2 linked regions of the Rhodopseudomonas palustris genome follow. Each later gene encodes a partner of the first gene's protein in a complex. Links are inferred from orthologs where the notes say so. Each region holds a gene or a part of one and is shown in the gene's direction. Other genes may lie near its edges. The genes, in order: HZF03_RS04815 and xseA.

Region 1 (3,018 bases):
ACCTATCGGGTGACGCTCAACGCCTATCTGGCAGCCGGCGGCGACGGCTTCACCGTGTTCAAGGACGGTGCTGCACCGCAAACCGGCGTGTACGACGTCGACGCGTTGTTCTCTTATTTCAAGACTCACAGCCCGGTGGCGCCGCCGCCGACCGACCGGGTGACGCGATTGAATTAAGCTTGCGGCCGGCTAAGCCTTAAGCGGCCCTTTCGCTCGTCGCTGCGAATAACTACATTCATTCGAATATATCGCAGACACAGATCGGCGCCCGGGCACTTCTGAATGACCACGCTTTTTCTGACCCATTCCGCGTGCCTCGACCATCACACGCCGGAAGGACATCCTGAGCGCGCTGCGCGGCTCGTCGCCATCAACAAGACGCTCGGTGAAGAACGCTTTGCACCGCTGGCGCGCGCGGAGTCGCCGATCGGCTCGCTCGAGCACATCGCGCTGTGCCACACCGATCACCACATCGTCGAGCTGCGCCACATGTCGCCGTCCACCGGCATCGTCTATGTCGACGGTGACACCTCGATGTCGCCCGGCACGTTCGAAGCCGCGCTACGCGGTGTCGGCGGCTCGGTCGCCGCGGTGGACGCGGTGATGAAGGGCGAGGCCGCCAACGCCTTCGTGGCCACCCGTCCACCGGGGCACCATGCCGAAATCACCAAGCCGATGGGGTTCTGCTTCTTCGGCAATGCGGCGATCGCCGCGCGCTACGCCCAGCGGCAATACGGCATCGAGCGCGCCGCAGTGGTGGATTTCGACGTCCACCACGGCAACGGCACCCAGGACATCTTCTGGGGCGATCGCACCGTGATGTATTGCTCAACTCACCAGATGCCGCTGTTCCCAGGTACCGGCTCCCAGGGCGAGCGCGGCGAATATGACAATATCGTCAACGCCCCCCTCGCCTCCGAAGACGGTGGCACCGAGTTCCGGTTCGCGTTCGAGCAGCTGATCCTGCCCCAGCTCAAGCGGTTTTCGCCGGAATTGATCGTGATTTCGGCCGGTTTCGACGCCCATTACCGCGATCCGCTGGCCAGCCTGAACCTGCGCGCCGAAGATTTCGGCTGGGTCACCGAACGCCTGATGGAGGTCGCGGCCCAGACCGCCGGCGGGCGGATTGTCTCGGTCCTCGAGGGGGGATATGACCTCCAGGGCCTGAGTGAATCGGTTGCGGCTCACGTCGGCGCCCTGATGGGCGCTTGAACCAGCCGCCCCGTCAGGCGACCAAGAACAACAACCAAAACAATGCTGCCGCGCCCCCCGCGCGGTGCAGCTGGGAATGCGAAATGGCCGAAGCCGCAACCACCGATGTGAAAAAGCTCAGCTTCGAGCGCGCCCTCGAGGAACTCGAGACCATCGTCAAGCGGCTCGAAGACGGCAAGGTGCCGCTCGAGGAGTCGGTCACGATTTATGAACGCGGTGAAGCTTTGAAGCGCCGCTGTGAGGATCTGCTGCGGCAGGCCGAAGCCCGCGTGGACAAGATTACCACCGACGCGCAGGGCGCTCCGACCGGCACCGAGCCGCTGGACGTGCAGTAACTCAACCATACGTAAAGGTAATTGTTTGCGCCACCATCCAGGCACCCACCGTGTTTGCGGCGCAACACTGGAGTTCCGAAATTACCCCCATCAACCCTGTTGGCCGAAAGTTTACGCAGCCTGACCAAGCCTTGGGCGGCCGATGGTTGGCTTTAAAGACGGGTTTGTGTAAAGGTATGAGCTTATGCGCCGCGCTTGACACTCGCCGGGATGGCACTGTCAAGTTCGGTGGACGTGTGCAGCCGCAATAAGTGATCGAGGTCACTTCGACGATCGGGAGCGCACACTACGCTTCGATCGTTGATTTCTCCTGACGTAGGAGTGCGGGAGCCGGGTGAGGCTCGCGCAGACTGGACACTCGGACCATTCGTCGAGGGACTCACCACCCTATAGTTATAAGACTGGAATATCGCCGTGACCGAATTTAGTAAAACACCGCTTCTCGACACCATTCGCACACCGGAAGATCTGCGCAAGCTGCGGATCGATCAGGTTCGGCAGGTCGCCGACGAATTGCGATTGGAGACGATCGACGCGGTATCGGTCACCGGCGGGCATTTTGGCGCCGGGCTCGGCGTGGTCGAACTGACCACCGCACTGCACTATGTGTTCGACACCCCGCGCGACCGGCTGATCTGGGACGTTGGCCACCAGGCCTACCCGCACAAGATTCTGACCGGCCGGCGCGACCGCATCCGCACCCTGCGCACCGGCGGCGGCCTGTCCGGCTTCACCAAGCGCACCGAGAGCGACCACGACCCGTTCGGCGCCGGCCACTCCTCGACCTCGATCTCGGCCGGCCTCGGCATGGCGGTCGCCAGCGAACTCGCCGGCAAGAAGAACAACGTCATCGCGGTGATTGGCGACGGTTCGATCTCGGCCGGCATGGCCTACGAGGCGATGAACAATGCCGGTGCGATGAACTCCCGGCTGATCGTCATCCTCAATGACAACAACATGTCGATCGCCCCGCCTGTCGGCGCGATGTCCGCCTATCTGTCGCGGCTGTACTCGGGCAAGACCTATCGGTCGCTGCGCGAGGCCGGCAAGCAGATCGGGAAGCACCTGCCGAAGCTGATCGCCGACCGCGCCGCCCGCGCCGAGGAATATTCCCGCGGCTTCATGATGGGCGGCGGCACCCTGTTCGAGGAACTCGGTTTCTACTACGTCGGCCCGGTCGACGGCCACAACCTCGACCACCTGCTGCCGATCCTGCAGAACGTCCGTGATGCCGACACCGGCCCGTTCCTGATCCACGTCGTCACCCAGAAGGGCAAGGGCTACGGCCCGGCCGAAGCGGCGGCCGACAAGTATCACGCGGTGGTCAAGTTCGATATCGCCACCGGCGCCCAGGCCAAGGCCAAGTCGAACGCCCCCTCCTATCAGAACGTGTTCGGCCAGAGCCTGGTCAAGGAAGCCCAGAAGGACGACAAGATCGTCGGCATCACCGCGGCGATGCCGTCGGGCACCG
Region 2 (3,244 bases), 220 kb from region 1 along the record:
TCGCCGTCATACGCGCGCTTGTGGTCCTGCGCGCTGGCGAGCGGCAGTGCATGCTCGCCGTCGCACAACACGAAGAACGACGCCTCTTCGCCGACCAGAAAATCCTCGACCACCACTTCGACGCCGGCACTGCCGAGGCCGCCGCCGAACATCATGTCGACCGCGGCTTCGGCCTCGGCCACCGTCATCGCCACCACCACGCCCTTGCCGGCGGCCAGGCCGTCGGCCTTGATCACGATCGGCGCGCCCTGGGCACGGATGTAGGTCTTGGCCTGGTTGGGATCTCCGAACCGCTCGTAAGCCGCGGTCGGGATGTCGTGCGCCTTGCACAGATCCTTGGTGAAGCCCTTCGAGCTTTCGAGCTGCGACGCCTTCCGGCTCGGCCCGAACGCCTTGATGCCGGCCGCGGCCAGATCGTCGACAATGCCGGCGGCGAGCGGCGCCTCCGGCCCGACCACGACAAGGTCGACCGCATTGGCCTTGCAGAACTCGACCACGGCCTGGTGGTTGCCGATGTCGAGCGCCACGCAGGTCGCCTCGCGGGCGATCCCGGCATTGCCCGGCGCGCACCACAGCTTGGTGACCAGCGGCGAGGCCGCGATCTTCCAGGCCAGTGCGTGTTCGCGCCCGCCGGAGCCGAGGAGAAGGATGTTCATGAAAGCCTGACCGTGCGCCCTGTGGATGGTCCGCGAGGTGTAACACGCGGCACGCGCCCGGCAACGCGCGCCGGCGCGGATGTGGATATGTCCGGACGCTCGGAGCCGAAGTCGCCGTCCGCCCGGCTGCGGCACGATCCGGCCGCACCGGCGCGGCAGACTGGACGTCCCCGCGGGTTGGCGTCCGCGGCGAAAGCCCCTACCTTCCGCCGCATCCCGAAACCCCGATCGAATCGCATGGCCCGACTGCAAACGCCCCAAGCCCTCGCCAATGTCGGCGAATTCACCGTCTCCGAGCTGTCGCAGGCGCTGAAGCGGACGGTCGAGGACACCTATGGGCATGTCCGGGTGCGCGGCGAGATTACCGGATTCCGCGGGCCGCATTCGTCCGGTCACTGCTATTTTGCGCTCAAGGACGAGGGCGCCAAGATCGAGGCGGTGATCTGGAAGGGCGTCGCCGGCCGGATGCGGTTCAAGCCGCAGGAAGGCCTGGAAGTCATCGCCACTGGCAAGCTGACCACCTACCCCGGCTCGTCGAAATATCAGATCGTGATCGAGGCGCTCGAACCGGCCGGCGTCGGCGCGCTGATGGCGCTGATGGAAGAGCGCAAGAAGAAGCTCGCCGCTGAGGGCCTGTTCGACGAGGCGCGCAAACAGCTGTTGCCGTGGCTGCCGGAGGTGATCGGCGTCGTCACATCTCCCACCGGGGCGGTGATCCGCGACATCCTGCACCGGCTGGAAGACCGCTTCCCGCGCCGCGTGCTGGTGTGGCCGGTGCGGGTGCAGGGCGAAGGCTCGGCCGAGCAGATTGCCGCCGCGATCCACGGTTTCAACGCGCTGCCCGAAGACGGCCCGATCCCGCGTCCCGACCTGCTGATCGTCGCGCGCGGCGGCGGCTCCCTCGAAGATCTGTGGTCGTTCAACGAAGAGATTGTGGTCCGCGCTGCCGCCGACAGCATGATCCCGCTGATCTCGGCGGTCGGCCATGAGACCGACGTCACCCTGATCGATTTCGCATCCGACAAGCGGGCGCCGACCCCGACGGCGGCGGCCGAAATGGCGGTGCCGGTGCGGGCCGAACTGTTCGTCGAAGTCGGCGGGCTGGCGCGGCGGATACTGTCGAGCTGGCAGCGCGGCCAGGATTTCCGCCGCAACGAGCTGCGCGCCGCCGCCCGCGCCCTGCCGGGTGCGTCCGACCTGCTCGCGATTCCACGACAGCGGCTCGACGGCGCGTCCGCCGCCCTGCCCCGTGCCCTGCGCGCCAGTACGAACGCCCATCACCGCCGTTTCGCTGCGGCAGCGGCGGGCATGACGCTCAAGGTGCTGCGGGCGCAGGTGGCGCACAGCGCCCACCGGCTCGACAGCGCGGGCACGCAATTGCAACGCTGCGCCCGCGCCACGCTACGGCATCGCCGGGAGCGGTTCGAGGGGCTGGCGGTGCGGCTGCAGGCCTCGAAACTGGCCAATCAGCAGGCGCAGCGGATGCGGATCGCCCGCGAGCAGGAGCGGCTGCAGCGTCTCGCCGAGCGGGCGCGGCGGGCGCTGATCACCCTGCTGGAACGCCGGCAGGCGCGAGTCGACGCCACCGGCAAGCTCCTCACCGCATTATCATACCGAGGAGTGCTGGCGCGCGGGTTCGCGCTGGTGCGGGACGCCGATGGCCGCTCGGTGCACGCCGCCGCGTCTGTCGCCGCAGGCGCCCGGCTCAGCGTCGAATTTGCCGACGGCCGGGTTGCTGTTACCGCCGACGGCGGCAGCGGATCGCCGGCCGAGGCTGCCAAACCGGCGCCAGCACCGGCAAAGCCGGCCAAGCGGCCGACAAGTCCCGCCGACCAGGGGTCACTATTCTAGATCCGGACGACCATTGGACCGCGGGGAAAACGACTCCGCCATGACAGGACGGCGGTTTGCAATGCGGCGCTTCCGTTCTATCTGTCAGGGTGTATCGACCCGCAGCGTTGCGTCGTTCCGCAACCTGCGGTTTTCCAGGAGATCGGCCGTGCTGAATAAATTTGGCTTCTCGGGTTCTGGCGAAGCCCAGGTGCAATATCTCGATGGCGACTTCCGCGTGATCTCGCCCGGCACCTATGTGCGCTGCGCCGTCACCGGGGTGCAGATCCCGCTCGACGAGCTGAAATATTGGAGCGTCGATCTCAAGGAACCGTACGCGACGCCCGAAGCCGTGCTGAAGCGGCACTATCCCGACGCGTTTCAGCCCAAGAGCTGAGACCGCGTCTCAGCGCCGCCCGGCAAGCTTCGCGGCGCGCGCGCCGTTGAGCCGGTCGAGCAGGAACAGCCGCAGCTTGGCCTCGTCGCCGAACGCCAGCGTCACGGCAAACGGTACGATCTCCACCCCAAGCGCCTGCTGCGCGCCGCCGATCCGCGCCAGATCTTTTTCGGTCGTGACCAAGGTCAGTCCATCGCGCTTGGCCGCAGCGGCGAGCTCGGCCAGTTCCTCCGCCGTGAACGGGTGGTGATCGGCGAACGCGCGTTGCTCGACCACTTCGACGCCGCTGTCCCGAAGTGTCGCGACGAACCGCGCCGGATCGCCAATGCCGGCGAACGCCAGCACCCGCCGCCCGCGAAGT

The links.
Region 2: the proteins of HZF03_RS04815 (region 1) and xseA are in contact, whole or in part, in a cryo-EM structure (PDB 8TXR), measured with the Escherichia coli proteins. The link is inferred for Rhodopseudomonas palustris from one-to-one orthologs.

Annotation. Positions count from the first base shown.
Region 1 is NZ_CP058907.1:1,037,703-1,040,720, reverse strand. Bases 222-2,921 are described here. They hold HZF03_RS04815 (exodeoxyribonuclease VII small subunit), read left to right. Parts: upstream 222-1,295; coding sequence 1,296-1,547; downstream 1,548-2,921. Other genes in these bases: dxs (1-deoxy-D-xylulose-5-phosphate synthase), read left to right, coding at 1,962-2,921; HZF03_RS04820 (histone deacetylase family protein), read left to right, coding at 283-1,212. Also shown: HZF03_RS04825 (bifunctional metallophosphatase/5'-nucleotidase), read left to right, coding at 1-177; more of dxs, read left to right, coding at 2,922-3,018. UniProt on the Escherichia coli protein: Bidirectionally degrades single-stranded DNA into large acid-insoluble oligonucleotides, which are then degraded further into small acid-soluble oligonucleotides.
Region 2 is NZ_CP058907.1:1,254,545-1,257,788, reverse strand. Bases 275-3,200 are described here. They hold xseA (exodeoxyribonuclease VII large subunit), read left to right. Parts: upstream 275-893; coding sequence 894-2,507; downstream 2,508-3,200. Other genes in these bases: lpxK (tetraacyldisaccharide 4'-kinase), read right to left, coding at 2,893-3,200; HZF03_RS05865 (DUF2093 domain-containing protein), read left to right, coding at 2,656-2,883; purD (phosphoribosylamine--glycine ligase), read right to left, coding at 275-656. In the rest of the region: more of purD, read right to left, coding at 1-274; more of lpxK, read right to left, coding at 3,201-3,244. UniProt on the Escherichia coli protein: Bidirectionally degrades single-stranded DNA into large acid-insoluble oligonucleotides, which are then degraded further into small acid-soluble oligonucleotides.